4 regions of the Alkaliphilus sp. B6464 genome follow, and region 3 is predicted to be linked to each of the others. Evidence: riboswitches for the same ligand, from Rfam matches in the RefSeq annotation. Region 3 holds a riboswitch; each other region holds the start of a gene.

Region 1 (8,397 bases), 1.4 Mb from region 3:
AAATTTTTTAATAATGTTGATTTTCCTGAACCATTAGGTCCTATCATTGTTATAATACTGCCTTTTGTAATCTTTAAATTAATATCATTTAAGATTACCCTTTCATCGTAAAGAAATACTAAGTCCTTTGTTTCAATACATTTTCCCATACAATAACCACCTATATTGTTCGTTTTGTTTTCCTAAGCAAGTAAATAAAAAAAGGCCCTCCTGCTAAAGCAGTAATAATACCAACAGGCACTTCAGTAGGTGCAATAATCGTTCTTGATAAAGTATCTGCAACAATTAAAAATATTCCTCCTACTAGTCCACTAGCAGGTATAAGTATACGATGGTCTGGACCCATAAGTAAACGAACCATATGAGGCACAATAAGACCTACAAAACCGATTATTCCGCTAACAGAAACTAAAAAAGCTGTTATTAATACACTGGTAATTAAAATTACTTTTTTAACCTTTTCTGTTTCAACTCCCATGTTCTGTGCACTATCTTCACCTAATAACATAATATTTAAGTCCTTTGAAAAAATATATATTATGATACTACCCAATAAAACTGGTATTATAGCTATTTGTACATGACTCCATCCTCTTCCTGAAAAACTTCCCATTGTCCAAAAAATAATTGTACTTACATCTCTTGTTGAAATTGTCATTATAAAGGACATTATAGCAGTAAAAAACTGCCCTGTAGCAATTCCTGCTAATAATAATGTAGTTACTGGTACTTTTCCCTTTATTCTAGCCATATTATATACAATTAATGTAGCTAACAAAGCGCCTGCAAACGCAAATATAGATACAATTCCTATACCAAAAAACATTTTATTTAACTTTAGCAAAATAGCTATAGAAGCCCCTAAAGCTGCTCCTGAAGAAGTACCTACTATAAAAGGATCAGCCATAGGATTCTTTAACATTCCTTGAAAAGCTACGCCTACAATTGATAATCCATATCCAACTAGAAAAGAAAGTAATACTCTTGGTAGTCGAATGTTTTGTATAATTGCAATATGAGATTTTTGTATATTTGAAACATCAATATAATCTCCTACTATGGGAATGGTTTTTAAAATGATTTTTATGCTATCAATAATAGTTACATTAGCCACTCCAATAACTAAGGATATAGATATTGTTATCATCAATGTCATTAGTAGTAGTGGAAATATTTTTAGATAATTGTGCTTTTCCATAGACAGTCTGCCTCCATATATATTCCCATTAAAATAGCTAGAATATATTATTAAAATACTTCTGGATGTATAGCCTTTGCAAATAACTCTAAGGCCTCAATTGTTCTAACACCTGGTCTTGATACTATATTAGGATCTAATAACTCTATTTTATCATTTTTAACGGCAGTAATAACATCATAACCTGGTCTAGATTTTATTATATTTTTTAATTCTTTCATTTGCTCAGGATTTAAAGTGAAGTTTTCAGCAGTATGAGCTGGTGCTATATAAATCTCAGGATCTTTTTCCACCATAGCTTCAACACTATATTGAGGATAAGCTCCATCCCCATCAGCTGCAATATTTTCTCCACCAGCTAAAGTAATTAACTCATTTATGAATGACCCTTCACCAGCTGTCATTAAAGGCTCGTCCCAAACTTGATAAAACACTCTTGCTTTCTTCTCATTCTTAGCTTTATCAACAATATTATCTCTTTTTTCCTGCATTTCATTTACTATTTGTTCCGATTCTTCTTCTACACCCATTACTTCACCTAATTGTAATATGGTATTAAAAATTTCATCGATTGTTTCAGGCGAATATAACATTACCGCTATTCCACTTGCCTTTATTTGTTCTATAGACTCAGGAAGGGCTTCGTTATATAGGAATACTACATCTGGATTTAACTCTAATATTTTCTCTACATTTATTGCAAAGGCATTACCTACCTTTTCTTTCTCTAGGGCTTCTATAGGATAATCACAAAAATCCGATACTCCTACAATTTTATCCTCTAATCCTAAAGCAAATAGAATTTCTGTTTGACTAGGCGCAATCGAAACGACTCTTTCTGGTTGCTTCTCTATTGTTACAGAATTTCCAAATCCATCTACAATATCCATAGGATAGGCTGTATTCCCTATATTGTTACCTACATCCCCCTGTAAATTCTCCTTTTGTTCTTTGACACAACCAAATAGCAAGGTTGTTAATAGCATTAATACTACTAAAAATATAGTTGCTTTTGATTTTCTCATAAAAACATCCTCCTCCTATAGTTTCTTACTTCCATTTTAAATATAAAAAATCCCTCACCAAATGGTAAAGGATTTTAAACACACTAACCGTTCACCTATCCCTCCGAAGGCTGCATATGCTAAAACTTGGTAGGTCTCCTGACTCGTGAATCACTTTACTTCAGCACCTTCCCGGTCAAGACCAGTGGTATATTGCTGTTTCATCATCACTTACAGTAGCGGGGGCTGTAATGGATTTTCACCATTTTCCCTTTTAAGCTCAATTGAGCACCGTCAATATTTAGATCGCCTTAATGATATCAAAAAAGAGGAATATTTTCAATTCTTTTTTATGCTATACTTCTTTTGTTAATCTCATACCTTAAAGGAAAAATACATTCTACCCGTTTCTTCTTTTCGTACATCTGTCTCTGTTAATTCTTCTTCTATCATAGATCCTATTACAAAAATATTATGATCTTCTTTATATTTGCCAGATGTTTCTAAAATATATTCACCACTAGGTACGTGTTTTAACATGATCCACAAATAATCTTTTCCAAACTCTTGGCAAATATGCTCATACTCTGTAATAAATTTTCCATCTATAAATTTACCGATTATATCTCTTCCCTTTTTCAGTTCTATATTAATATATTTTTTTAATATTATCCCTAATGGATATACTTTAGGCTCTACAGAACCTTTGTTAAATAATGAACGATCTAAATTATATATGTCTGCAAGATATTCCATAGAGCTTAATAAAATTTCACTATGGCTTCCTTCCATTATAAATGTTTCTGCATTATCTATAGTTGCACTATTAACGGTTACTGTCCCATCTCCTTCTTTTGTTTTCAATGATCCTATAACATATGCTTTTTTATATTTAAATAATAATTCTGTATCTAGTAATAGGACTTTGTCTGTTTCCTTGTTAGTCCCAACAAAACAATATAGATTTTTAACTCGATTATTTAATGTATCTATATTTTTATTTAGCTCATTTAATAAATAATTATTATAAAGTGTATATTTTCTCGGAATATAGTGGTAATCATTATCAATTTTACAGCATAATATTTTTCCATAATCATCTGTAGGTATTAAATCTCTTAATCCTGGAAAATTCTCATGTAATTTTTCAATGTTCTCTGTCCCCAAAGGTATATCTAGTATCTTAGTAAGTAGCCAAATGTATCCTCTGCGTATAATGTCAAATAGTTCTTTTTCGGTATCTGTTTTCTTCATTAGTTTTCCAGTTCCCCACAAATGATAGGCTTCAATGTTTCCCTTATTAGGAGTTCCAAAACATATTAAACTTCTAACATTATAGGAGTATTCTATACTTTGAATATAAGTACGAGCTACCACTCCACCCATACTATGACATAATAAATCAACTTTTTGATTAGGATGCTTTTCTTTTACCCGTAATATTAAAGGTTGTAAAAACTCCTTTACTATTTCCCTACAGCTTTTTCGCCAATCATAATAACAAACAAATAAATTCTCATTTAATTTATATCCTAATTTCTCTAATTCTTTTAGAAATGGTTTATAGAACCAACCTGCCACACCAAAACCCCACTCAATTTGACATCCTAACATCTCTCCGCCAATAGATCCCATTAAACCAGGAATAAAAATAATTGGATTTAGTTTAGTAACTTCCATTGTCTTCCCCCTTCTCTTTTCATTATCTCAATTATATTTATCCGATAGATACTAATTCTATGACCCTAAATTGCAAAAAATAAAAGTGGTATTATTCTACCACCTTTTCACCTTCAACTTTTATTCCTTCAATATTCAGCAATTTTTCTTTAATATGCAGTCCACCACCGTAACCTACTAACTTTTTATTAGTCCCTATTACTCTATGACATGGAATAATAATAGGAATTCTATTTTTATTATTCGCCCCTCCAACAGCTCTTACGGCCTTAGGATTATCAATACTATAGGCCAAATCTTTATATGTTATAGTTTGACCATAGGGTATATCTAATAATGCATTCCATACTTTTCTTTGAAAATCGGTCCCCACCATATAAAGTGGAATCGTAAATTCTGTTCTCTTACCCTCAAAATATTCGTATAACTGATTTATGTATATTGCATTTTCCTCTTTATCATACAAAAGTTGATGCATAGGAAAATCTTTTTTTATACTTCTAATAAAATCCTCTTCACTTTGATCAATGCCAATTGATACAAGTCCTTCATTCAAAGATGCGACATAAAGAACTATATTATTGACTACTATTTTACTATAATAAATAATAGCTTTAGTTAGCTTCATCTTTTTCATGACCATATTGCTCCCTTGCTAATCTCCATTGTTCTCTAGCTTTCAATTGAATATGTCGTTTTGTTTTAATATCGGGGTGATCTAGTGCTACACTATACCATTTAATAGCTTCTCTTTGTCTTCCAAGCCTTCTATTTAATTCACCATTTAAATATGCCAAAGTTACTTCATCCAGACCTGCTGCATCTAATCTTTCTGTTTGATAGGCATTTTGGAAGAAATTTAGTGCATAATTTAAAAATTCTTCTTCTTTTGGACTTTTAGCTTCTCTATATAGCCATGCCAACCTCAAACATATTCCACCAGTGTATGCCTTCGACTTTTTTAATATTTGAGCAACTAACAATGCCATTTTATAACTTTCTTCCGCTTCGTGAAAGGTACGCACTCCGCTGAAACTCCGCTCATTCCATTTAACTCCTATCGATTGCTGTAATATTGTAGCCTGATTTTTATTAATATTTTCAAATTCTTTTTCTGTAGAACTATATCCACATTTAGGACATACCCAAATATAATAATAATTTGGATTTATATTTTTATAAATAACATTAAAATCATCTTCTCGATTTTCTATCCTAAGTGACCGAGTCCTCACCTTTTTTGTAGTAAATTGGTTTTTACATATCGGACAAGTACAATCTTTATCGTATAGTAAGTTCTCTACTTCCATCTTGAAACTACCTCCCTCTAAAGTTAATTATATTATAGCAAATTTGATTATAATTAACTATGGGACAATCACATAGTTTTTGAGATAAATAAAATATTATTGTTTTATTCCTTCTATAACAATACCAGCTCTAGGTGGATAGTAATCTTTAGAAATCACTTCTTTTTTTAACTCATTACCATCTTGCAAATACACTTTATATGTAACTACACGATAACCTTTTTTGCCAGCTTTATTAATTCTTCTTTCTCCAACATCCATATTAGGATCCTTTTTTACTTCCATTTCGGGTTTGACTACTTCAATGATTTCGGATTCTAAATCTATAGACATATTATTAGTTTTCTTGCTATATAGTTTTACATGTACTTGCTCTTCCTTAATATAACTTTCAATGTAAATAGGATAATCCTTATTGTTTCTAAACTTAAAGTCTATGTAGCCATAGGCAACAGTTGCATCTTGCCCAATGGGAACATACCCTACAGGCCGACCATGATTTCTTCTTGATGTTACTTCTACATCTGACCTAAGAGTCGCTTGATATAATGTTGTAGATACTTGACAAATGCCACCACCAATTCCTGGCACCAACTCACCGTTAACTATAACTGGTGCTTCCTTGTAGCCTTCTTCTGCACTTCTTGGTCCTGTACTCTCGTTAAATGAAAATTCATCTCCTGGCATTAATAACATATTATTAATACTATTCACCGCAAGTTTGATATTTTCTGATCTACCCTTTTCTTGACTATTAAAAGTAGTCACATATTCACCGATTAAATCTTGAATAGTGCTTAAATCTTCTTCTATAATTTCTGGGGTAGTATTTTTAACCGGTATATGGATTGTATCATTGTTAAAATTCCCTATGGCACCCACTATACTCTCCCTTAAAGCATTCTCATCTACTTCTACTCCTAAAACTTCTTTTTTAATTATGAAGGTACCATTTTTTCGGTTAATTTCAGCATCTATAGATGGTTTATTAACCGTTTGACTAATATTCTTTATTACATTCTCGATTTCAGATGGGTTATAATATGGTTCTAATCTAATTATTTCAGGATTTTTTCTCAGATTATTAATCTTTTTTATTCTTTCATAATAATTACCAGACCTACCTACGCCATAAGCCTTATCGATATAATCATCAAATAAATAATATAAGCCTAAATCCTCATAGGGTAGTTGCCAACTACTATCTTTATAAACTAATTCTTTACGAAAAGAATCTATCTCCTTTTCAAAAATTCTTTTAACCTTAACTTTTGCTTCTTCAGGGGTAAGTCCTCCAACATCGACGCTCTCAATAAATATATTTGGAAAGATTCTTGACCCATTAAAAATCCAATTACCTATTGTGACTAAAATAATAATACATAAAATTATTGTACCAACTATCCATAAGTTTTTTTTAGAAATCTTATTAACTGATACAGACGAACCCATAAAATAATCACCCCTAGATAGATCAGTGTATTTAATATATATTATTTTATTTTTTTAAAAATATTCACCGACTATCTACTAGTTGTCCCAATAGACCCTTATTTCATCGCCAGTTTCTATAAAATCTGTATAGTTTGCATCATGTCCATTCAGAAGTAAAACTAGTTTTCCCTGTACAGCACTGCGATCAAAATCAATATAATCAAAAATATCTACAAAAATAACTCCACCATTTTTTTTAGGAATTTCTACTAAACTATCATTGCATTTAACTAAGATTGATTCCTTTGTTAGTCGTAACTGTTCTTTAGAATTATCTTCTACTTCCTGTAAATTATTTACAAACACTTTTTTTTCAACGCTAACATAGTCATTATGTCTAATTTTTTCGTCTAATGGTGCTATTTTGTCATTAATTTTAATAATATACTCATCATAAGAAACATCCATATAACTACAAAGGTTTTCAATGCTTTCTATTCTACAGTATTGGATATGATCATCTTCTTTAATGATTATATCGCCTTCTGCTTTTTCATTATTTATTGTACAATTATATACCTGTAAAGTAGATTCACCATTAATAAAAATTTCATCTTCTAATGGTACTATGTCTTTTAAAAGATATGTTGCAGGTTGTCCCTCTTCAGCAGGATGAACCTTAATTATATCTCCATCTTTTATGCTTGATTCAATATTAGACGCCTTTCCATTAATCAATATTTCAGCAACTTCTCCATATTCTCCATACAATGTTCTGTTATTATCATTTAATATAATATTTATAGACTTACCTCTCTTTGGTATCAATTTCCGCGGATTAAATCCAGCTAAAACAAGTGCATCCTTCACTTTCAGCTTTTTAGTTTGAAAAAGTTTGAATCTCTGTCCATTTATGTATATTTCAATAAAATCTAACTCTTGATTATTTACAGCCTTAGCCAAAATTCCTATAGGGGTAATATATTCTGGCCCTGAAATAGGTTCCTTTATTAAAACAGTATTTTTTATTGTTTCTATTCCTCTGACTACTACTCTTTCCTCAGGAAGATTAAGTTCTTTTGCAATAAATGTATTTAAATAAGGTATTTGACTTCCACCACCTATTAAAAAAACAGCGCTAGGTGATTTTCCATTTTGCTCAATAATATTAGAAGCTATTAGCTTTGCCACCTTTTTTATTGCAGACTCAATCTTCTTTAAGATTTCTTCACTTTCTATCTCATATTGTATTCCTACAATATCTGAAAATTTTTGAATTTTTTCTTTACATAAGTTAATTTTTAAGTTTTCCGCTGTATCAAAGTCTAGTAAGTAGCATCTAGATATTTCCTCGGTAATATCATCTCCGGCACTAGCTGTCATTCCATAAGCCACTACCGTCCCTTCCTTTGTAATAGCAACGTCTGATGTACCTGCACCTATATCCACTAAAGCCAAGTTTAATAATCTTGCATTTTCAGGAATAGCTACTTCAATTGCTGCAATAGGCTCTAATGTCATATAACTAACTTCTAAATTTAATTTAGAAGTTACAACATACAAACTATCGACAACAATCTGAGGTAAAAAAGTTGCTAAAATATCTAACTTAATTTTATTCCCCTTATGTCCTAAAGGATTTGTAATTATACCATCATTAATATAGTAGTGTACTACAGTATGACCTACACAAAAATACTTTGTATATTCCTCCCCTTGCTTTTCTAGCTCATATTGAGCTTTTTGCAATCCCTCTACTTCCAAACTATTA
Region 2 (8,397 bases), 1.3 Mb from region 3:
ACAGCCCCAGCTAAAGATAAGCAGATGCCTACTAATGCACCTACTATTGTACGTGGAAGTCTTACATTCCATATTATTTGATAGTTAACTGTATCTTTTTGATAAAAGATAGCTTTAATTATTTCTACCGGAGCTATTTTTACAGCTCCATTACCAACGCTTATGAAAAAACTTGCAATAAATAATAATATGAAGATTATTAGTACTATAATTTTACGAGGTTTTTCTTCTTCCATACCTACTGACATAAAATTTCTCCCATATAATTAATAGTTTCTCTTATTCAAATAAATCTGTATAAAGATGTTTTGCTAACCCTTCATAAGCCTCTGCATATCTATGATTTGCTTTATACATATAAAGATCCTTTGGTAAGAGAATATATCTACCTTCTTTTACTGCCTTTAAGGAAGCCCATGCTGGATTTGACTCTACATCCTTTTTAATTCTATCCAATACCGCTTCCATATCACTTCCTGTTGTTTGAACAAATATAAAATCTGGGTCTTCTTCTATTATTTTTTCTAAGCTAAAGTTTTTATCATCTAAAGTATTATTGGATGTATCTGCAATATTAGCTGTATGAAGATCTTTTAACATTTCACCTAAATAAGCATCTGACCCTCTAGCTGTTATACTTTTTGCACTGGCCATCATTATTAATACTTTATAACTCTTATCCTTTGGTGATTTTTCTATTATCTTCTCTATATTCTCTTTAACTTGCAAAGCATTTGCTTGGTAAAGATCTTCTCTTTCATTTAATGCAGTAAATAACCTTACAAGTTTAAAGTAATCATCCTTTACAAAAAAGTCTAAGGCAACAACTCCAATTCCATTATCCTCTAATATAGGAACTATCTCCATCTGAATTTTTGAGTTGCCGTTTAAAATTACTAAATCTGGCTTTAATGATAATACCTTCTCAAGGCTTATTGCTCCTAAAGTTCCTACTATCTCGGCATTTTCTGTTCCTTCTACTATCTTATCCTCTGATTCTTCTATTCTACCAACTATAGTACCTCCACTTTTAGCCCAGATTTCTAAATATGAATTAAAAAGAACTACTACTCTTTCTGGATGCTTATTTAGTGTGACTTGCTGATTTCTACTATCAGTAAAGGTAACACTGTCTTCACCTATCTGTACTCCATACTCCTCTAACATATTTTTTTCTAGTTCATTTACTACTTCCTTATCATTGTTAGGTTCTGCATTATTTGCTTGGTTTGAACATCCTGCTATTGTAGATATTGATAATGCTAACAGTAATGCTAGTGCTGCTACTCTTTTCTTCATTTTTCATCCTCCTGTTTGTAGTTTTTTCCCTGGTGGAGGGTAATAAAAAATCCCTAACCGTATAAGTTAGGGATTTATCATGCACATAAAAAGATTAAATACAAAAAAATAAAAGTCTCCCCTTCCCACCGAAGGTTACTTAATATAAACTATTAGGCAGGTCTCCTGACTTGTGGATCATCCTACTCTCAACGCCTTCCCAGATATAATCCAGTGGATAAGTTGATTTCGTACTCACTTACAGTAGCGGGGGCTGTATTGGTTTTTCACCAATTTCCCTATTAATCTTACAGAACCTAATGTTTCCTATTTAGTTTTCATCTACTATGTTAGCACACAATGGAATTTTATTCAATAAAGTTTCTTTGATAATGTACCAAGATTACAATAGAATACATTCTATAGGTGTTATGATGTTCCCTAGGAAGAATGTGTTGTTTTCCATTTTATTATTATACTAAGCTTGCAATCAGCTAGTTCTGCTGAAATTTCATGTCCCATTTGTTCGACTAATTCTTTTGTTATAGATAATCCAAGTCCTGTGCTTTTGTCACTCCTTGTGAGGTCAGCTGTAAAAAAACGTTCAAATAGATGGGCTATATCTCTCTCACTTAAATTATGTGCAACATTTGTAAATGTTGTTATAATATAACCGTCATACTCTTTTAACGATATATATATACACTCATTTCCATACTTTAAAGCATTCTGTATTAGGTTTGAGAAAACTCTTTTTACTGCATTTTCATCAGCAATAATTAATGATACTTTTTCATCTATATCGATAATAGGCTCTATCTCTTTAGTTAAAAAATCCTTATAGAATGATGCTATTAAATCACACATTATATTATTTATATTTACTGATTTAAGCTCAAACTTATATTCCTTACCTTCCAGTCTTGATAAATCATAAAAGCTAGATATTAAACTTTGTAATGACTCAGCTCTTCTTTTAACTATATCTGCATATTCTTTCTTTTCATGACAAGGTAAGCCATCATCCTCCATAAGCTGTATATAACCCATTATTGATGTAAGTGGTGTCCTCAGATCATGTGATATATTTGCAATAGCCTGTCTAAGTTCTAAATCCATCCTCTTATGTTCAATTTCTGATTTTTGTTTTTCTTCTAAGGTTTTATTTATTTCTGAAGCCAAATTTTCCATCTCTTTATTAGAAAAAGTAAGTAATATTTTTGAATTAGTATTAGTCTTATTGATTCTACTTAGTTGATTAGTTATATTCTTAACTTCGTTATGTGATAAAATACAAAGAGTGACAAATATGCCACATATAATTATAAGAAAAATAATAGTTAATAGTTGCATAAATATCACCCTCCATTTTACTTAATCTCTTTTTTGTTAAAGTATAACATACCTAAAATTGTAAACACTACTGTAAATCCGATACCTACTAAAGCCGCAAAACCTAAAGTATTGCTCGCTACAGTATCAGCTTTTATATTGGATAAGTTTGTTGTAATAAGAAACTTATTAATATTCATAAGTTTTGGAGACACAATTAATGAAAGTAGACTAATAATATTACCAGTCATAGAGAATACTCCGAAGTAAACAAAGCTAGACATTGTATTGTTTTTAAATATAATTCCTAGAAAAGTGCCTACAGATATTCCTCCAATCCATAGTGGGAGTGCTACCAGTAATCTTAATGAAAAATCTTTAACTATATCTATTGAAAAGTCCCTACCAAGCCCAAACAGCATTGCTCCACTTCCTAAAAATACAGTTAGTATAATAAATGCCGCTATAGTAGATAGAACAACTGTAGCAATTATCTTTGATAAAACAATTCTGTTTCTAGGTATACCAAATGATACAGCATTCTTCAAAGTCAAATTTTTATTTTCTTCACTTGTAACAATGTCAATCATCATTAAAACTAGAAATAGTGGTAAATTAATTGATTGAATACCCATATACATTAATTCTGAAAGATCCATATTAGCATTAACACTTGTGGCCTTCATCAATATATTAAGTGATAATCCTAAACCGGATATTATAATTACAAAGCTCCAATAATATAGTCTGTTAAAATTTCTATACAGCTCAGCTTTAATATAATTAAGCATTATAATTACCTCCAATCAAATCAATAAAGTAATTTTCTAAATTGATACCAGTTTGATTTATGGAGGATACCATAACTTCATTAAGGACAAGAGCCCGAGTTACTTTTTCAGGAGTATCTACATAATCATATAATCTAATTTCATTATTATTTAATACCTCATATTTTTTAGTTTCTAGTTGTTTTTCTATTATAACCGTAGCTTTTTCTGCATTGTCTACTTTAATCGCTAAATGACGCTTACATTTTCCTGCTAATTCCTTAGACGATATTTGTTCTAAAAGATAACCATTGTGAATAAACCCATAGTTAGTTGCAAGCTGAGAAAGTTCACCTAATATATGGCTTGATATAATTATTGTAATGTTTTTTTCCTTATTAAGTTTTAGTAGAAGCTCTCTAAATTCTACAATTCCAGTAGGATCCAACCCATTTATAGGCTCATCTAGTATAAGTAAATCTGGACTTCCAATTATAGCGAAGGCTAAACCTAAACGTTGCTTCATACCAAGGGAAAAGTCTTTAAATTTTTTCTTCCCTGTATCCTCAAGGCCAACCATTTTAAGAGTATCCTCTACACATTTTTTGTCTACAATACCTTTTTGTATCCTATAATATTCAAGGTTTTTAGTTGCAGATAAGTATGGAAAAAAGCTTGGGGTTTCAATTATACATCCTGTTCTCATTCTTGATTTGCTTAGTCCATCATTTGATGTTTCACTAAATAACTCTATATCTCCACCAGATGGCATTGTAAGTCCACTTATCATTCTAAGTAGAGTTGTTTTTCCGGCTCCATTTTTACCAACAAGCCCATAAATATCTCCTTGCTTTATATCTATATTAACATTATTTACAGCAAGATGATTTTTGTATCTTTTAGTTATATCTTTTGTTTTAAGTACTGTTTCTGTCACTTAAGTCAACCTCCTTTTTCTTGTATGACTATATATTAAAATACAATTTACAAGACGGCATAAAGAAAAACTTAAGAAAGACTTAAGTTTATTCACTCATTTTAAATCCGATTCCCCATACTGTATGAATATACTCTGTATTTGGATCAGCTTTAGCCAGTTTTGATCGAAGATTACTTATGTGAACATTTACTGTATTATCATCACCTAAAAATTCATCCTTCCATACAGCTTCAAATAAATTAGCTTTTGTAAAAACTTTATTTGGGTAGGACATTAAAAGTTCCAATATAGCAAACTCCCTTGCTGTAACAGAAATTAGTTTACCCTTAATGGTAACCTCTACTGTTTCACTATTTAATATTAAATCTTTATGTGATAATATATTTTGTTTTTCGTTTGTATTAGAAAACACCATATACCTTCTTAGTTGAGCTTCTACCCTTGCTAAAACCTCATTAATATCAAAGGGCTTTATAACGAAATCATCTGCGCCAAGTTTTAATACTTCTATCTTTATATCCTGTGCTAATTTTGCAGAAATAACTATAATAGGCATATTCTTTATTTTTCTTACATGAGAAATGATCTCCTCTCCTGCTATTCCTGGCAGCATTAAATCTAGTAAAACAAGTTGAAAATCATAATATTCAAGGCACATTTTAGCTTCAGAGCCTGAATAAGCTGCTCTTACATTATACCCCTGCTTACTCAACATTTTGCATAATAGATTATTTATATCTATATCATCTTCTACTACTAATATGTTTATATCATCCCTCATTCTATATACCTCTCTTTGTTCCTATAATTTATTTGCTTTTACATATTTAGTATAGTTTATTACATATTTGCTTTCAATGTTAAATATAAAGGAGACAATTTTTTGTCTCCTTTATATTTAATCTTTATTTAACTTATCTACTTCCTCCTCTCTACTTAATATTTAATTTTAAAAAACAAATAAAAAACCCCCATTCCTAAGAAAATCTTAGGAACGAGAGTTATCTTCGCGTTACCATTCTAATTTACTTGCACTTCGCAGTACAAGTCTCTTTAAGTACGTCATATATTATGATTATACTCTATATTATGTGAATTATAAATATATTATATACCCATTTTAAACTTATACCATAATAATTTGTTTTTCTATTAAAACGCCTATTGCTATCCCAACAGTATATGCTAGTAAGTCACTCCACAAAAATCTGTACCCTAAAATTGACCTGCCAATTGTTGTGTTTCTTATTGTATTTATCCATTGTGATTGATATAACTGACTAACCTCAATTGAGAAGGAAAATAAAAGAGATATAATAGTAATCCAAAAAGTATTTCTTCTATTAAACAAAAATCCAAATATAAAAAAATCATAAGCGCCCATAGAGTATCTCCTAAATAAAGATTAACCGAATTTGGAAGATAATCTGATAAATATCTTGAACCTAAACCCAAAATAATAACTACTAAAGCTAATATGAAGTAAGTAAATCTATTTCTTTCTTTTAGCATTAATTTTTAAATTCCTTTCAAAATCTTTTCTATATTTCGCCGTGTTTTATAAAATGAGCTAAAAGCAAATCTACCATTCTTCCATAACTTTTCGTTCCCTCTTTTTCACCATTTATTTTAAGATAAGTATCATTTACTCTATTAGCTGTTTCATTCACTTTGCCTTTATATCCTTTCCAAAATTCAGTATAACTTCTGATATCTCTTTTTAGTTCGTCTGAATAAGTTGTACTTAAATTTGCTGCTAGTTCAGCATCTTCTACTGAAAGAGCATTCATGGAATGAATTAAAGCTAATATGGTTCCTGAGTATTGAAAATCTATGTCTGGATGAGCAGATGCCGTTAGATATGCAATATAATTCGCTTCATCCTCACTGGCAAATCCTCTTTGATGAGCCATTTCGTGAAGTACGGTAGCTGGTAGTAGTAAATTAGAAGTAGCCGTATTAACATTGGCCTCTGCTGTAAAAGGAAAATACATTCCTGTAATTCCTGTATAAAGCATTGGCTTAGAAAGAATTATTGGTTTAGGTCCTCCGTAATTACCAGAAAGTACTTTTACTGTTTTCCCAAGGGTTTCATAACCTAGAAATGCTCTAGAAAAAATATCTTTGTAACCTCCTGCTAAATGCATAACTCCATCTGAATTTTCAGGTACATCTATTCTCAATATATTTGCCTTCTCAATTAAAGCTTCATTTAATTTATAGAGCTCTTCCTTCGAATAGGATTCTGTTTGTAAATCTAGTATTGCGCCTATAGGCATTCGACTATAATTGAAACCCCACATTAACATAAAAATTACATACACAACACAAATATAAGACAAAACCTTATAGAAAAATTGAAGAAACCCACCTTTTAATAGCTTATATATAAAAAGTACAACTATTACTGGAATCATAATTAGATGTCCAACATATAAGATCTCAGCTAAAGAAAATGGAAGTATACCTGTAATTTGGCTAACACCTTGGATTATCCACTTATTAATGGTACCCGAGTAATACCTTTCTAATATTTCCTGATGATTTCCCATAAATTTATTAATTGAAAAACATAATAGAATCATTATTAGTACCAAAAGTAGATTAGATTTCCTTTTAGACTTGAATTTATCAATGATTAACAAGCTATTCATTTAAAATTTTCCTCTTTTCTATAATTTACAAGTCTAACTAAAAAATAAATCCTTTTTAGAAAATAACCCAAATAAACCACCAGTATGGATAAATAAAATATTCTTGTACTTATTAAAATTTCCTTTTTTTATTTCATTAACCAATCCATACATGGCTTTACCTGTATATACAGGGTCTAAAATAACTCCTTCAAGCTTAGCAAGATAATGTATAAATTCAAGTTCTTCAGATCTACTTATGGCGTATCCTTCGCCTACATATCCATCTATTATTTGAATCTCTTCCTTTGAAAAATCTATAGTCTTATCAATATAACTAAAACTATCTTGAAGAATTTCATAAATTCTACTTTGAAAATAGGATGCACTATCGCAAACATTGATTCCAAAAATCTTAGTTCCATGTCCTAGTAATTTATTCGCCAAAAACATTCCTCCATAAGTGCCTCCAGAGCCGACAGCAAGAGCAATGGCATCAAATTCAATTCCCATTTTCTTTTCCTGCTCTAATATTTCTTCCATCCCAGTATAGTACCCAAATGTGCCTATCCCATTAGATGCCCCTTCAGGAATTATGTATGGCCTATATCCTTGCTTAATGAGATTAGCTTTAATGCCTTCCATAATATCCATTCTTCTTTCTCTATAATCTTCAGGACTTATAAGCTTAATATCTGCTCCCAAAAGCTTATTAAGAAAGTAATTCCCCTCTAGAGAATCATTTCCACTGCTTCTAAGTACTACACAGGAAGCAAGTCCTAGTCTTGCAGCGGCTGCAACTGTTGCTCTCGCATGATTAGATTGTATTCCACCACAGGTAATTAAATAATTACAGTTTTGATCTAATGCTTCCTGTATAACATATTCTAGTTTTCGAATCTTGTTTCCTGAAACTTCAGATCCTGTCTGGTCATCTCTTTTTATAAATATTTGAGGTCCACCTAATTCTTTTGACAATCGATCCAGTCTTTCTATTCTAGTAGGTAAGTTTGCAAGATGAATTCTATTTGGTAACTTTATCATTTTTTATCCCCTTTCTTATAACAAATAATTATATCCATTAGTAATGTATCCTAGATTTATATTATTTTCTAGTTTATTTTTCTATTCTTTAATTATTATAAACTTAAAAATAATGTGTTTTTCTAGTAAAATACCTATTACTATTCCAACGATATATGCTAATAAGTCGCTCCACAAAAAACCATAACCTAAAACTAATCCACCAATTGTTGTGTTCCTTATTGTATTTATCCACTGCGCTTGATATAGCTGACTAATTTCAATTAAGAAGGAAAACAAAAGAGATACCGTGGCAATACAAAAAGTATTTTTTCGCTTAAACAAAAATCCAAATATAAAAAAAATCATAAGTGCCCATAAAGTATCACCTAAATAAAGATGAACCCACTTTGGCAGAAAA
Region 3 (8,397 bases):
ATTTCTTTGCTTTCTCGCCAATAGCTGGAAGAAAGTTTGTAAAGAATTTTCCATACTTATTCTTTGCATGTCTTGGTCTGAATGTATACCCTAAAAAGTCAAAAGATGTATATTCATGATTCCCCTTTCGGTCTTCATCTTTACAATACACGGTTCTTGTCTTTTCTAAGTTCAATCCAAGTCCAAACATCAGAAATCGCTCTTCTAATCTTCGTTGAAGATACTTCGCCTGCTTTAAAGATACGCAATGTGCTATTCCATCATCTGCGTATCTTGCCCAAGGTATTGTTGGAAACTGTTTTGTCATAAAGTCATCAAATACATAGTGTAGAAACAAGTTTGAGAGTACTGGACTGATTACCCCACCTTGTGGTGTACCAGAAGTTCTTTCGATGACTGTTCCATCCTCCATTTGAAATGGTACAACCAGCCAGCGTTTAATATACATAATTATCCATGCTTCTTCTGTATGCCGACTTACCATTTCTATTAGGTAATCATGCCGTATATTATCGAAAAGACCTTTAATATCAAATTCTAACACCCAATCTTTTCTCCAACATCTTTCTCTTGTGATCTCCAATGCTTGTATCGCTGATTTATTCGGTCTATATCCATAGGAATCCTCATAGAATATTGGTTCTACACAGGGTTCAAAGTACATTTTAGCCACCATTTGTGCAACCCTATCTTCTACTGTTGGTATTCCTAAGATACGAGTCCCTCCATTTTTCTTAGGTATTGCTACTGCCCTTACAGGTTTGGGGAAGTAACTCCCTGATGACATCCTATTCCAGATTTTGTATAGATTATTATTTAGATTCTTCTCAAAATCTTCAATTGATTGTTCATCGACTCCGTATGTTCCCTTGTTTGCTTTCACCTTTTCGTAGGCTTCTTTCACTTTCCATTTTGAAATATTATATGGCTTTGTTTCTTGCATAAGCTCCTCCTCCTTTCAAAGTTGACTTATTCTTGAAACTGAATAACTCGGGTTCTTCACTCCATTCCCATTACAGAAACTTCCTCACTACTACAACCCAATCTGCCCCCATGACTGCATTGGTACTCTTATCTTGCGGTTCTTCCGCTTGATATACTCCCTTGACATCAGTCCGTGGGTTCCCACGTTCCGTACAGACGCCTGTATTAAGTTCATGCCACCTTTATGCCGCCCACCATCTAGGCAGTAAACAGGTTTCCCCTAGACTTATCCCAGATTAACGACAACCCCCTGGTTTTGATGGAATCTCTACGCTTTCGACATTTTCGTAAGTGGTTCACTTGCTCGTTCATCTCCTTAATACGCACTTGACAGTTTAGATACTGCCTTTTCCTTAACGCTCAATACCATGGCTTTTGACCACAGCACCTTAAGGTAGTTTGAAACCTCCACCTGTATGGCGATTTCGGCGGGCCTACCGCCATCATCTGCACAGCATAGCTGTCTTCAAGTAGCTACGCTACTTGGACACGCCTTCGTGGCGCACAGTCATCAGCATAGCGAACAAATCTTATACCATGTAAATCCCATTCCCAGTCTAATTCATTTAGATATACATTGGCAAGAAGTGGTGAAATTACCCCGCCTTGCGGTGTCCCGTAGTCAGAATGTATGAGTTTTCCTTCTTCCAAGAATCCTGCTTTAAGCCATTGATCAATTGTTCCTAATATTGTCCGATCGGATACATATTTCTTTAGAACTGTTATGAGCTTCTTATGAGAAATATTATCAAAGAATCCTTTTATGTCGCAGTCATATATATAGTTATATCCTTGTTCAATATTCCATAGGATTATTTGCAGTGCCCTTTCGACTCCGCGATTAGGTCTATATCCTACGGACCAGTTATGAAAAAGTTTATCTTCAAATATTGGTTGAAGTACATTTACTACACTTTGCTGAACAATTCGGTCCTCTATAGTTGGAATACCCAATGAACGTTTCTTTTCATTTTTCTTTGGAATGTATACTCTTCTAACTGGTTGAGCTTGGTAAGTTTTTGTCTTAAGATTATTTAGCAGTTCCATGATGTTTTCTTCTAATTTAGCCTCATAACTTTCTATTGTTTGACCATCTATTCCACCAGCGCCTTTATTCGCCTTTACTTGCTCAAAGCTTTGGGTTAATTTACGATCAAACAACAGTTGTCCATATACACTATGTAACTTGAATTTCCACTCTTGATTCATTTATTATTCCACGCCTTTCCTTGATGTACTTTTAAACGGTTTTACCACGGTAACATGATTGTTAGCATTACATCCAATTCATGACTTGGAGCCATAGGTCGCTCCCCTTCCGTTCATTTGATGTTATGGTCATCAAACTACTTCCGTACTATGAGAACGTCTGACTTCTCCATCTGTTCTTTGTCACTTCGGATTACCCTTATAGACTAGAACCCTACCTGTTTGGAAAGATGGAGACCTCACGGGGTTATCGCATTTCCCTTCACAACATACCCTGCACCATCACGTTTTAAGTCACATTTCCTTGGTCTGACGTCTAAAAGAAATGTCTTTTAGTGGGCTTCCTCATTTTTCGCAAAGTCGCCAACTTAACCCGCCGCCGTGCTTCACACTTATTGTATTAGGGTCTATTGTTTCGCCTACGGGTCTCTCGATTATCCGCATCTCCTTCAGACAATACCTCACGATAATGCCCTAGATTAAGCTTCCCGAGCTAGGTCAGTCTCCTCGGGGATGGACTTTCACCATCTGGGATTCAACATCTATTAACTTCTGCCAGTCGTTTCATCGAAATGACGTCTCTGTCCATTAAAGATATGAAGGGTGCTAACTGACTTAGCACCCCATGCGACTGCCCGTCGCACAAAAAGATGCCTATTAGCATCTTTTAGTTTATACATTTTTTTAATATATGCTAGTATAGCATTTGTCCTAAAGGCCCATCTTCTTTTATTATATCTTGAATTTCATAAACCGATATAGGAAATTGCGGAAAGCCATATGCATATGGCTCTAAATCATAAAGTTGAAAATATATAACTAAGGCTTTATCCGCTATATAAAAATCTTGATCTGGTCTAATTTTATCGAATTTTGTTATTAGCGGAATATCTCTTTCTCCTATCTGTTCTTCAATAATTGCTGATAACACATCTACATAATTACTGCCATCTTTAAATAAATCCTTTAAGGAATATAGTTTTCCTGTCTCCACATCAAAAGTAAGTGATTTCATAATTGTTAATCCATGGGCTCCTCCAGAGAAGGCATAATTGGTTAATGCAATACTTAGTATACCTCTCTCATTTGTCTTAATTTCATAATAACCTGTAATTGTAGTCTGTGGATTTTCATAATATCCTTGATCCTTTATCATTTGATAGACTAAGTTTAATATGTTACTATTTATTTTTTTCTGTACATTTATATTATCTAATCCACTTACTACTGGATAATACACTTCTAATCTTGGCATTGTTAATTTCATTGTACTAATATAAACCGGAAATCTTTTATCCATAACTTTTTCTCCTCTCAAATTAAATGATTGAGTTAATTACATTTTATTAATAATACTAAAAGTAGTTACATCTTTGGAACAACTATACTAGCTAATTTATATTCTTTTTTTGTTTACTGTTGCATATTATTGGGTATAATGGTAATGTTGAAATACATAATTAAATTAAATATCATTTTAAGAGAGAGGAGACATGTAATTATGAAATATGTATGTATACCATGTGGCTATGTTTATGATCCAGAGTTAGGAGATCCTGATGGAGGAGTAGCTCCAGGAACAGCTTTTGAAGATATCCCAGAGGATTGGGTATGTCCAGTTTGTGGCGTTAGCAAAGATATGTTTGAGCCAGAAGAATAATTAAAAATACATAAAATATAAATAATAAAGGAAGGACAATTGTCCTTCCTTTATTATTTATAGCTAGATACTAATTTCAACACACGAATAAAGATATTGCCTATATATAGATTGTCTGATACAATAACTGTGAAAAAGTAAATACATAGATTTATGGTGCTGTTTTAATTAAATTAACAGCTTAAAAGGGAAGTTCGGTTAAAATCCGACGCGGTCCCGCCACTGTAAAGAGGAGTACATCTATAACTATGCCACTGTTTTGTAAAAAATGGGAAGGTATTAGATGTGTTATGATTCTAAGCCAGGAGACCTGCCATAAAGAACAATACCGCAATAACTTACGAGGATAAGGAGGTGTTATGGGCCATGCATTAAGGGAAATTAATAAATTAATATCCTTTAATTAATATTGTGTGTTGTCTATAACCTTTTTCCTTAGGGAAAAAGGTTTTTTATGTTTTTGACACCTAAGAGCATAAAACACAAATAATTTTAACGGTAGTTTTGAAGCCATTGACTACTAAATAAATAGGGAGGAATATTAGTGAGCTTTGATAGTATTTCGTGGATACTTAATCCGTTTATACTTATGTTTATTGCAGTGTTTTTAGGTATGTTATTTGGACAGATAAAATTTGGTAAATTTAGATTTGGCGTATCTGGAACATTATTTTTAGGGTTGATTGTAGGATGGTTAGTAGTTGATTATGCAAAACAATTAAATACAGAAAATTATGGATATAAGGCAGCAAAATCTTTAATAGAAACAAATGTTATTTCTCAGGATTTTTTTAATATATTTTTAATTTTATTTATAGCATCTGTAGGACTATTAGCTGCTAAAGATATGGGGGTAGTATTTAAAAAATATGGATGGAAATTTATTGTATTAGGGTTTTTAATGACATTATCGGGTGCTATTGCTACCTATGGTGTTACCTTACTAAGTTCTAGCTCAAATCCTTATGAAGTATCTGGTGTATATACAGGAGCTTTAACTAGCTCTCCAGGACTTGCTGCTGCCATAGAAACTGCAAATAGTCATGCATCCGATTGGGCAAATCAATACGAAACATTAAATTCACAGAAAAAAACAGAGCTACTTAAATTATTAGATCCATCAGGAAATCTGACAACTGAAAATACTGCTAGTTTAACAGATGACCAAAAACAGGAATTAATAAAAATTGCTGAAGCAGGAATTGGAATTGGCCACGCCGTAGCCTACCCTTTTGGTGTAATGATTGTTATTATTGCCGTTAATTTATTTCCAAGACTTTTTAACATTGATATAAATAATGAAAAAAAATTATTTATAAAAGAAATAGAGGAATTACAAAAATATTCTAATGAAAATGTAATTCAAGAGGTAGAATTTGATTTAACCGCTTTTATAATAGTCTGCCTTACTGGATTTACCTTAGGAAGTATTAAAGTATCTTTAGGTCCTCTAGGTAACTTTAGCTTAGGGATTACTGGAGGTGTATTAATAGCTTCCCTATTGCTTGGATATATAGGTAAAATAGGATTTTTAAATTTCCGAATGAATAATAAATTGTTAGCTATTATAAGACAATTATCCCTAGCTTTCTTTCTGGCAATTGTAGGTTTGAGATATGGGTCTGAGGTTTTTAGTGCTTTAACAGGTTCAGGCGCTATATTAGCTATAGTATCAATAGTTGTAAAAACCACTGCAATGCTTACTGGACTAATTGTTGGAAAATATATATTTAAAATTAACTGGGTTATGTTATCTGGGGCTATTTGCGGAACATCTACCCCTGGATTAGGAGCAGCTATAGATGCTGTGGGTAGCGATGATCCTGCAAAAGGCTATGGAGCAATATATCCATTTGCACTGCTAGGAATAGTTATTTTTACAATAATCCTGCATAATATGCCATTTTAGTATATAAAATTTTAGGAGGAAACTATATGATAACAGGTAGAATTAGAAACTATAACCTTATGAACAAAGTTGTTTCAGCTACAGAAGCTGCTATGTTAATAAAAGATGGTATGACTGTAGCTACCAGCGGATTTACACCTTCTGGATATCCCAAAGCTGTACCTTTGGCATTAGCACAAATAGCAGAAGAAACAAAGGAAAAAATAAAAATCAAATTGTACACTGGAGCCTCTGTAGGCGACGAGTTAGATGGTACTTTAGCAAGATCAGAAATTATTAGCAAGCGGTTACCTTATCAAACTAATAATAGTATGAGAGACTATACAAATAATGGGGGCTGCGAATATTTAGATATGCACCTAAGTCATGTATCTCAATATGCCAACTATGGTTTTTTAGGAAAGATAGATATAGCTATTGTAGAAGCTGTGGCCATAACAAAAGAGGGGTATATTATACCTTCTACATCTATAGGTTGTTCACCTACCTTTATAGATTTAGCAGAAAAGGTAATAATTGAAATTAATACAAGCCAACCCCTTGAGTTAGAAGGTATGTCTGATATATATATTCCTGAAGCACCTCCAAACAGAAAACCTATAGGTCTGACTAATGCTAGTCAAAGAATAGGTACAACTTACATTCCTTGTAATATAGAAAAAATTGCTGCAATTGTTATAACTGATATTGAAGACAATGTTAAACCCCTAGCACCAATAGATGACATTTCTAACCAAATTTCAGGACATCTAATAGATTTCTTAGAAAATGAAGTAAAAAAAGGTAGACTATCAGAAAACTTATTGCCTTTACAATCTGGTGTCGGAAATGTTGCTAATGCGGTCTTAGGAGGATTATTACATTCTAAATTTAACAATCTTGTATGTTATACAGAGGTTATTCAAGATTCTATGCTAGATCTACTTGATGCTGGAAAAGCACTACATATATCAGGTACAGCTATTACACCATCCGAAGAAGGGTTAAAAAGATTTAAAGATAAAATTGATTTTTATAAAGATAAAATTATATTACGCCCCCAAGAAATTAGTAACCACCCAGAGATAATAAGAAGATTAGGGGTTATTGCAATGAATACCGCCATAGAAGCAGATATTTATGGAAATGTAAACTCCACTAATATTATGGGCTCTCAAATGATGAACGGTATAGGTGGTTCTGGGGACTTTAGCAGAAACTCTTACATATCAATATTTACCACACCATCCACAGCAAAAAATGGTACTATTTCTTCTATAGTTCCTTTTGTTTCCCATACTGATCATACTGAGCATGATGTTATGATTATTATAACGGAACAAGGAACTGCAGACTTAAGAGGCTTAAGTCCCAAAGAAAGAGCAAAGCTTATCATTAATAACTGCTCACATCCTGACTATAGACCTATGCTACTTGACTACTTTAATCGAGCTGAAAATAGAAAATTTAAACATACTCCTCATATATTAGAGGAAGCACTTTCCTGGCATAGTCGCTACTTAGAAACAGGATCAATGAAAATAATATAATTAATAGTAGGTTTTTCTACTTAAATCTTAGTTGCTAAGTAAAAAGAAGGATTTCTATTATTCGAAAAATATTGTACAATTATAAGAGGGATATTTTACTAATCTATTTGCTTAAGAGAGGGGTATGTGTAAATGTCAAAGCAATTAAAGGCAGATCTATCATTACTGGCAGTTACAGTAATTTGGGGATCTTCTTTTGTTCTATCTAAAAATTCTTTAGATCATTTATCGACTTATAATTTTTTAGCTATACGTTTTTTATTAGCAGCACTTATATCTGCAATTATATTTTATAAAAATCTAATTAATTTAGATAAAGATACTATAAAATATGGTATATTAATAGGTGCTGTTTTATTTACAAGCTATGCTTTTCAAACAGTAGGTCTTAATTACACTAGTGCATCTAAATCCGGATTTATTACTGGTTTTTCCGTAGTTATAGTACCTATTTTGTCAGCATTTTTGTTGAAGGTCAAACCTCATAAATCTGCAGTTATAGGTGTTGTATTTGCCATAATCGGGCTAGGTTTCTTAACACTAGATTCCTCTCTAGCACTAAATATTGGGGACCTATATACATTGATTTCAGCTCTTATGTTTGCATTACACATTATTACAGTAGGTAAATATACCGTTAAGGTCGACTCTATTGCAATGGCTATAATCCAGATTGGAGTAGTAGGTGTATTAAGCTTGTTTTTTAGCTTTGCTACAGAAAAACCTATATTACCTAAGGGATCAGAAATATGGGTAACTATTTTTGTTCTTTCTGTACTTTGTACTTCGGGAGCTTTTATTATTCAAAATGTTATGCAGAAGTTTACATCTCCTACACATACTGCCCTTATTTATTCAGGAGAACCTGTTTTCTCAGCAATTTTTGCATATTTTGTAGCTGGTGAACTATTAACAAGACGTGCTATTTTAGGTAGTGTTTTAATATTGATTGGTATGATTGTTTCTGAGTTAGATTGGAAAACAGTACTATCATCAAAGGATAATAAAAAGAAGCTTCAGAGTAGCTAACTACTCTGGAGCTTCTTCCATTGTTATAGGTAGATCATTAGCCATAAATAGATCCTCTAGACTACCCCATAACTTAT
Region 4 (8,397 bases), 1.1 Mb from region 3:
TAAAGTTATTTTATTGCTTAAATAGTGGTATAAGACCTGATATTAAGATATATCCTATAGCTAGTGGAGCTACATATTTAATAGCAAATGCCCAACATTTTCCGATTGTGAATTTAACTTTTCCTTGATTTGTAGCTTCAGCAAGAGCTTTATCAGTACCCCATACCCAACCAACAAAGATTGCAAGTGTTAATGCAGCTAATGGTAGAAGTAGGTTATCTGTAATAATACCCATTGAATCAAAGAAGTTAGTACCGGCAATAAATGTAACATTTCCTAGTACAGGACCGTTAGCTAATGAAGAAGGTACACCGATAAGGAATGCAAGAATTCCTAATCCAATTGTTGCCTTTTTACGATCCCAGTTAAACTCGTCTACTGTTAAAGATACTGCTGCTTCTAATAAAGACATAGAAGATGTGACAGCTGCAAATAAAACTAATACGAAGAATAATACAGCAAATAATTGTCCAAGAGGCATTTTAGCGAATACACCTGGTAATGTTACAAATAAAAGACCAGGTCCACCAGCCGGGTCAAATCCTAAAGCAAATACTGCTGGTAAAATTGTAAGTCCTGCAAGTAAAGCTATTATTGTATCAAGTGCAGGAATAATAAATGAAGACTCTACAAGGTTTTCATCTTTGCTAAGGTAGCTACCATAAGTAACAATAACACCCATACCAAGGCTTAGAGAGAAGAATACTTGTCCTAAAGCGCTTACAACAACACTCATATTTAATTTTGAGAAATCTGGTTGTAGAAGGTACTTAACACCTTCCATAGCACCTGGAAGTGTTATAGATCTTATCATTAATACGACCATCATTATGAATAAACCTGGCATTAAAATTTTAGAAGCTTTTTCAATACCACCACTAATACCACCCATAACTATACCTAATGTCATTAACATAAATATAGCGTGATAAATAAGTGGCTCTACTGGAGCACCTATAAAGCTTGTAAATACACCTTCAAGGGTAGCAAGGTCTGTTGTATTAAATGCACCCGTAAGAGCTGAAATGATATATTTAATAATCCATCCACCGATAACACTATAATATGTTACGATTAAGAAGGAAGCTAATACTCCTATAGCTCCAACCCATGCCCATTTTTCTTTAAGTTTTCTATAGGCACCTACTGGGCTAAGCTGTGTATTTCTACCAAGTACAAGCTCTGCCATCATTAAAGTAAAACCAATTAATAATACTAGTCCAAGATAAATTACTACGAATACCCCACCACCATTTTGCCCAGCAAGGTAAGGGAACTTCCAAAGGTTACCTAGTCCAACAGCAGAACCAGCAGCAGCAAAGATAAATCCAAGCTTGGAACCCCACTGATCTCTTTCTTGTTTTTCTTTTAAATCTGTCATAACATAACCCCCTAATAAAAAATTTTGAAAATAATAAAAATTAAAAATAAAAAAATAAAACTTAAAAAATATAATAGATTAGAACTTATTATAATGCCGATGTATCAAGTATTACTTAATATTCACCTCCTTGTAATAGATTTTATATAGATATTATCATTAAGTAATTAAAGGATAATCATCTAATTCAAATATTTATGCAACTGCTATTAAAATAATTTAGTAATGTATAAATAAAAAATATATATGAAAGAATATACAAACAATTTAGTATACAAATACAATTTTAAAATTTAAAAAGGTTCTCTCTTCATATTCCATAATTATATATATGCATGTCGAAAATTGCAAGCGTTAATTTTTTGACAATATTTAATTTTTAAAAAAATATTTATAAATATATATATATCAAAAAAAAGCACCCTTTAATAAAGGATGCATTATATTATGGAGGTATTACATTTTTTATCTTATCTCTTTATATTCCCAATCTTTCGCAATGAAGAAGCGCAACATTTATAAGGAAATTGTATCACTATTAGAATAGTCCTTTAATGATATCTAGCAATCCTGTAGAATTTAGAAAAACAATGCCTATAGCAACAGGTGCAACCCATTTTACTAAGAAACCCCAGAAAGGAGCTAATTTAAATGTAAGTTTTCCTTCGTTAGAAGCTTCTTTAATGGCATTTTCAAGACCCCATACCCAACCTATAAAGATGCACATTAGCATTCCACCTAAAGGAAGTAGAATATTACTTGCTGTAAAGTCTAAGGAGTCGAATATATCTCTTCCACCAATTATTTTAATATTAGACCATACTCCAAGTCCTAGGGACGCAGTAGCCCCTACTAAGAAAATAATAGCTGCCATAGTAAATGTTGCTTTCTTACGTTCCCATTTAAATTCATCTACCATATAAGAAACAGTTACTTCTAATAAGGAAATAGCTGATGTTAAAGCCGCGAACAACACTAATGTAAAGAATATGAATGCAAATAAGCTACCAAGCGGCATTTTTGAAAATACAGCAGGAAGTGTAACGAATAGAAGCCCTGGACCTTCACCCGGATTAAATCCAAATGCGAATACTGCTGGTAAGATGGTTAACCCTGCAAGTAAAGCTATAGCTGTATCTAACAATGGTATAATCATAGCACTTTGTACTAGGTCTTCATCTTTACTTAAATAACTACCATAGGTTATCATACATCCCATACCAAGGCTTAGGGAGAAGAAAACTTGACCTAAAGCCGCTAATATAACTGAAGCATTAATAGCTGAAAAGTCTGGCGCTAATAGGAATTTAACTCCTTCCATAGCTCCTTCAAGGGTAAGAGAACGAAGCATAACAATAAACATCATAATAAATAGTGCAGGCATTAATATTTTAGAAGCTTTTTCAATTCCTCCACTGATACCACCCATAACAATTGCTAATGTAATAACCATAAAAATTGCGTGGTAAATAAGTGGCTCAACAGGACTAGTAATTAGTCCGCCAAATAGGCTTCCTAGCATATCTATATCAGCGGTGTTCAATACTCCAGTAACTGATCTGACTATATAATTTATTACCCAACCACCAACAACACTATAGAAAGAAAGAATTAAAAATCCAGCAAGGACACCCATAGCACCTAACCACGACCACTTTTCACTAAGTTTTTTATATGCACCTACAGCGCTTAATTGAGTATTCCTACCTAGAACTATCTCAGCTAACATCAGCGTAAATCCTACTAATAACAAAATAATGAAATATACAAAAACAAATGCGCCACCGCCATTTTTTCCAGCCATGTATGGAAATTTCCAAAGGTTGCCTAAGCCTATTGCCGATCCAGCAGCTGCCATAATGAACCCGAATCTTGAACCCCACTGATCCCTTGCTTTCTTTTCGTTTAAATCGATCATAATTTACCCTCCCTTAACTATTTTTTTAGTATAATTGAATTTTGTCGAATCTTTCAAAAATCACCTCCTGATAATAGGTTAAATCAATAATATTCAAAACATTTAGAATAATTACTTATATTATAATTTTATTTTTACTAAGATGCAAGTGATATATTTTTAACTAACTCGGAACTTTTTTTGAAATATTAACTAAATATTAACTAAAAATGAAAAACATTTAAATTTTTAGTTAATTCAATCAATTATCTTTTAAAAGAGGATTTTGTTGTTAAATAAAGAATATAGAATATAATATGTTAGAAATTAATAATATTTATTTAATTGTATGCAGAGAAACTTAAAGTTAATTATAATAATAAATAGGGGAGGTAAAATAATGAAGTCTATGATTAGAATGAGGATGAGCGCAGCAGATGCACACTATGGTGGGAATTTAGTAGATGGTGCGAAAATGCTTCAGCTTTTTGGTGATGTAGCAACAGAGCTTCTTATTAGAAATGATGGTGACGAAGGACTTTTTGTAGGCTACGAAAGTGTAGAGTTTACAGCACCTGTATATGCAGGAGATTATATAGAAGCAGTTGGCGAAATTACTAATGTTGGTAATTCATCTAGAAAGATGACATTTGAGGCTAGAAAAGTTATTGTTCCTAGACCAGACATTAGTGACTCTGCCTGCGATGTGCTAGAAGAGGCCATAGTTGTTTGTAGAGCAGTAGGTACCTGCGTAGTACCTAAGGTTAAACAAAGAAAATAATACAAAGCAGACTGTAGGAAGGTTTCATTTATTGCATTTGGGTTTAGAGAAAACATATCCTTAGTATGAATTTAAAGGGGGATTTAAATGGATAAATTAATTATTACAGCTGCTTTAACGGGGGCAGAAGTAACTAGAAAAAATCAACCTAACCTGCCATTAACACCAGATGAAATAGCAGAGGCGGCTTATCAGTGTTACTTAGCAGGAGCTTCTATAGTACATATTCATGCACGAGATAAAGAAGGTAATCCAACTCAATCATATGACGTATATAAGGAAATAAAAGAAAAGATAGAATCAAAATGTAATATTATTTTTCAGCCTTCTACAGGTGGTGCAGTTTGGCATGGACCAGACGAAAGACTACAGCCTGTAGAATTGAAACCTGAAATGGCTACACTTAGTGCTGGCACATGTAACTTTGGTCCAGATGTTTTCATGAACTCACAGGAGTATATGGAAAAGTTTGCTATTAGAATGAAGGAACTAGGTGTAAAGCCTGAGATTGAAGTTTTTGAAAGAGGAATGATTGAAAACGCTAAAGGTCTTGTTAAAAAAGGGCTAGTAGGTACACCACTCCATTTTGATTTTGTACTTGGGGTTCCTGGAGCTTGTCCAGCTACAGCAGAAGACCTTATGTATATGGTAAAGTCTATTCCGGAAGGTTCTACTTGGACTGTGGCAGGTATAGGTAGACATGAGCTACCTCTAGCTACAATGGGGATTTTGCTAGGCGGTCATGTTAGGGTAGGCTTTGAAGATAATGTTTATTATGGAAGAGGACAGTTAGCAGAATCAAATGCTCAATTGGTGGAAAGAGTAGTTAGAATAGCAAAGGAATTAGGTAGAGAGATTGCTACTCCTGATGAAGCTAGAGAAATATTAAAAATTTAGGCGGTGATAGTTTTGAAATTATTTATTGACAGTGCAAATATAGACGAGATTAGGGAAATAAGCAAATGGGGGATTCTATCAGGTGTTACTACAAATCCGTCCCTTATTGCAAAAGAAGGAAGAGATTTAAAACAGGTTATAGAGGAAATTACACAATTAGTGGATGGTCCTATTAGTGCAGAAGTTGTAGGTGAAACTGCAGAGGAAATGGTAAGTGAAGCTGAAGATCTTATAAAAATTCATTCAAACGTAGTTATTAAAGTACCTATGACAGAGGAAGGGCTAAAAGCTGTAAGTAACTTTAGTAGTAGAGGAATAAAAACAAATGTGACTTTAGTTTTTTCAGCTACTCAAGCTTTATTAGCAGCTAGAGCAGGTGCTAGTTTTGTAAGTCCGTTTCTTGGTCGATTGGATGATATCGGTTATGATGGAGTTCAATTGGTTGAAGAGATTGCTCACATTTTTGAGGTGCATAATATTAGTACAGAAATAATTGCTGCAAGTACTCGTCATAATCTTCATGTAGTAGATGCGGCTAAGGCTGGGTCACATATAGCGACTATACCATATAATATATTAAAGCAAATGGTTAAGCATCCTTTAACAGATATAGGTATAGAGAAGTTTCTAGCCGATTGGGAAAAGACTAAAAGATAAACATTGTAGAAACTTTTGTTATATGATACCATATTAGGTGAAAAATGAATATTGAAAACTTTAGGTTCTTTTTGATTAATAGGGAAATCGGTGAAAATCCGATACAGCCCCCGCTACTGTAAGTGGAGACGAAATTAACTTTTGCCACTGGATTTTATCTGGGAAGGTGTTAAAAGTAGGATGATCCACAAGTCAGGAGACCTGCCTAATAGTTTATATGTAGTAACCTTCGGAGGGAAGGGAGACTTATATTTTGTCAACTGTTAATTTAAGTGTATATCTTAAAGTGTACATTTTTATAGACTTGGCAAAGGGTCCCTAACATAGAAGGTTGGGGACCCTTTTTGTTTCTCCAACATATTTTCTATGTTTCCCTCTTACTGATTTTATTAGGTTAGAAACTAATAAGCACTGAAGGCATAATACCAAATGCCTTTAAATAAAAGTGAGAGGTGATTTTATGAAAAACAAAAAAACAGTACTTTTATCCATCGCATTGCTTCTAGTAATAACGCCAGAAGTGGTACATGCAATGCACATTATGGAAGGCTTTTTGCCTGCTAAGTGGGCGATTTTATGGTCAGCTATTACTATTCCATTTTTTATTATTGGAATAAAAAAAGTAAGTACCATTCTAAAGGAGGACACCAATAAAAAGGTACTATTAGGTTTGGCAGGAGGTTTTGTGTTTGTTTTATCTGCACTAAAAATACCATCGGTAACAGGGAGTTCGTCTCATCCTACTGGAGTAGGATTGGGAGCAATATTATTTGGACCCACCACTATGACTGTTATAGGAATAATTGTTTTACTGTTCCAGGCATTACTACTTGCCCATGGTGGATTAACTACATTAGGAGCTAATGGATTTTCCATGGCAGTTGCAGGGCCTTTTGTATCCTACTTTATTTATAGGATACTTAAGAAAAGAAATGTAAATATGACCTTTACTGTATTTTTAGCTGCTTGTATTGGTAACTTAATTACTTATGTTGTTACAGCCTTCCAACTAGCATTGGCATTTCCTGACCCTATTTCAGGCTTTGTTGGTTCTCTAGGGAAATTTTTAACAGTATTTGCAGTTACACAAATTCCATTGGCTATAGTGGAAGGATTACTTACAAGCATTATTTATAATTTATTAGCAGAATACAACAAGGAAGGAGTCGTTAGCCTTGAAACAGTTAAGTAAAAAGAATTTATTGCTTTTTTTATTGGCTATTGTTGTTATAGTAGCGCCACTAATTATTAATAGCAGTGCTGATTTTGAAGGGGCAGACGGTGAGGGTGAAGAGTTAATTCAAGTTATTGCCCCAGACTATGAGCCTTGGTTTGAAAGTATATGGGAGCCGCCGAGTGGAGAAGTTGAAAGCTTGTTATTCTCTGTTCAGGTAGCAATTGGAGCAGGAGCAATAGGCTATATTTTAGGCTCCATGAAGGAGAAGAAAAAACTTGCTCTTAATAGATAAGTATGCACATACAAACAAGTTAACAAATTTTAACCCTATGGCGAAGTTTATCTTTGCTATAGGGGCCTTGAATATTGCAGTGTTAATAAATAATTTGTATATAAACATATCTATATTTTTTATTATGGCATTTTTAACTACCTTTGTAGCAAATATCCCATTTAATAAATATTTTAAAATATTAATTATACCTTTTGGGTTTTTAGCTGTAAGTATTATTACTATATTAATAGGTATATCTAATGTAGATATATTTATTTGGAGCATTAAGATTTGGAATAAGTATATAGGGATTACATATCAATCTTTAATAGATGTGCTGCATATTATTATGAGGGTATTGGCGGCCATATCTTCAACATTTTTTTTAGGATTAACCACACCTTTAAACAATATTATTAAGGTACTTAAAAAAATTAAAATTCCAAACTTGTTAATAGAGCTACTAGTATTGATATATAGATTTATTTTTATTTTTCTAAAAGAAGCAAATGAAATTTATACTATTCAAGAGATGAAGTTCGGATATACAGGTTTTAAAAATAGCTATAGATCTGTTTCATTACTTATTAAGCATTTATTTGTAAGGGTTTTAACTAAGTATGAGAGCATGGTTATCGCCTTGGATAGTAAACTATACGATGGAGAATTTAAAATAGGTGATTAGATGATTAAGGTAGAGTCTCTAGAATTTAAATATGAAGATGGCACTAAGGCATTAGATAATATAAACATAGATTTAAACAAGGGAAAAACTATAGGAGTTATTGGAGCTAATGGCTCTGGGAAGTCTACGCTGTTTCTAAATATGATAGGTATTTTAAAGCCTAATAAGGGTTGTGTAAAGTATAATGGGTCCAAAATAAACTACAACAAGAAATACCTAAGGGAATATAGAAAGAAGATTAATATTGTATTCCAAGACCCAGAAAAGCAATTGTTTTACTCCAATGTATATGATGACGTAGCCTTTCCCCTTAGAAATTTAAATATTTCTGAGGATAAGATTAAGGTGAGGGTTGAGGCTGCTCTTAAAAAAGTAAATGCCTATGAGTTTAAAGATAAACCAGTTCATTTTTTAAGCTATGGCCAGAAAAAAAGAGTTGCTATGGCAGGTGTATTAGTAATGGATTCTCAAGTAATATTGTTGGATGAACCAACTAGTGGATTAGATCCCTATATGACTAAGGAAATAAAAAATATAATTAAAGAAGTAGCTACTGAAAAATATATTGTAGTATCAAGCCATGATATGGACCTAATATATGATGTGTGCGATTATATTTATGTTTTAGGAAGAGGAGAAATATTAGGA

What was found. A riboswitch is a leader RNA that binds a small molecule or an ion and turns the genes downstream of it on or off. The one in region 3 is predicted to bind cobalamin.
Region 1: another riboswitch for cobalamin. It lies ahead of HYG84_RS16905 (ABC transporter substrate-binding protein); the one in region 3 lies ahead of HYG84_RS09100 (hypothetical protein).
Region 2: another riboswitch for cobalamin. It lies ahead of HYG84_RS16425 (ABC transporter substrate-binding protein); the one in region 3 lies ahead of HYG84_RS09100 (hypothetical protein).
Region 4: another riboswitch for cobalamin. It lies ahead of HYG84_RS04035 (energy-coupling factor ABC transporter permease); the one in region 3 lies ahead of HYG84_RS09100 (hypothetical protein).

What each region holds. Positions count from the first base shown of each region.
Region 1 is NZ_CP058557.1:3,322,923-3,331,319, forward strand. Features, by position in the region: gene HYG84_RS16895 (heme ABC transporter ATP-binding protein) at 1-149, opposite strand, end outside; gene HYG84_RS16900 (FecCD family ABC transporter permease) at 161-1,198, opposite strand; gene HYG84_RS16905 (ABC transporter substrate-binding protein) at 1,249-2,223, opposite strand; cobalamin riboswitch at 2,335-2,508, opposite strand; gene HYG84_RS16910 (lipase family alpha/beta hydrolase) at 2,578-3,882, opposite strand; gene HYG84_RS16915 (methylated-DNA--[protein]-cysteine S-methyltransferase) at 3,974-4,519, opposite strand; gene HYG84_RS16920 (DUF2225 domain-containing protein) at 4,497-5,192, opposite strand; gene HYG84_RS16925 (VanW family protein) at 5,289-6,644, opposite strand; gene HYG84_RS16930 (cell division protein FtsA) at 6,723-8,397, opposite strand, start outside.
Region 2 is NZ_CP058557.1:3,215,128-3,223,524, forward strand. Features, by position in the region: gene HYG84_RS16420 (FecCD family ABC transporter permease) at 1-248, opposite strand, end outside; gene HYG84_RS16425 (ABC transporter substrate-binding protein) at 280-1,299, opposite strand; cobalamin riboswitch at 1,438-1,614, opposite strand; gene HYG84_RS16430 (sensor histidine kinase) at 1,720-2,631, opposite strand; gene HYG84_RS16435 (ABC transporter permease subunit) at 2,649-3,401, opposite strand; gene HYG84_RS16440 (ATP-binding cassette domain-containing protein) at 3,394-4,317, opposite strand; gene HYG84_RS16445 (response regulator transcription factor) at 4,406-5,101, opposite strand; gene HYG84_RS16450 (ribosomal maturation YjgA family protein) at 5,447-5,704, opposite strand; gene HYG84_RS16455 (DUF3810 domain-containing protein) at 5,862-6,974, opposite strand; gene HYG84_RS16460 (D-cysteine desulfhydrase family protein) at 7,008-7,997, opposite strand; gene HYG84_RS16465 (ribosomal maturation YjgA family protein) at 8,079-8,397, opposite strand, start outside.
Region 3 is NZ_CP058557.1:1,877,229-1,885,625, reverse strand. Features, by position in the region: gene ltrA (group II intron reverse transcriptase/maturase) at 1-943, opposite strand, end outside; gene HYG84_RS09115 (reverse transcriptase domain-containing protein) at 1,459-2,193, opposite strand; gene HYG84_RS09110 (DUF3298 and DUF4163 domain-containing protein) at 2,888-3,493, opposite strand; gene rd (rubredoxin) at 3,692-3,853, shown strand; cobalamin riboswitch at 3,991-4,185, shown strand; gene HYG84_RS09100 (hypothetical protein) at 4,398-5,762, shown strand; gene HYG84_RS09095 (acetyl-CoA hydrolase/transferase family protein) at 5,789-7,291, shown strand; gene HYG84_RS09090 (DMT family transporter) at 7,424-8,320, shown strand; gene yihA (ribosome biogenesis GTP-binding protein YihA/YsxC) at 8,321-8,397, opposite strand, start outside.
Region 4 is NZ_CP058557.1:812,236-820,632, reverse strand. Features, by position in the region: gene HYG84_RS04060 (sodium-dependent transporter) at 11-1,381, opposite strand; gene HYG84_RS04055 (sodium-dependent transporter) at 1,920-3,299, opposite strand; gene HYG84_RS04050 (hotdog domain-containing protein) at 3,679-4,059, shown strand; gene HYG84_RS04045 (3-keto-5-aminohexanoate cleavage protein) at 4,147-4,956, shown strand; gene fsa (fructose-6-phosphate aldolase) at 4,969-5,613, shown strand; cobalamin riboswitch at 5,659-5,836, shown strand; gene HYG84_RS04035 (energy-coupling factor ABC transporter permease) at 6,074-6,805, shown strand; gene HYG84_RS04030 (energy-coupling factor ABC transporter substrate-binding protein) at 6,789-7,082, shown strand; gene cbiQ (cobalt ECF transporter T component CbiQ) at 7,120-7,749, shown strand; gene HYG84_RS04020 (energy-coupling factor ABC transporter ATP-binding protein) at 7,750-8,397, shown strand, end outside.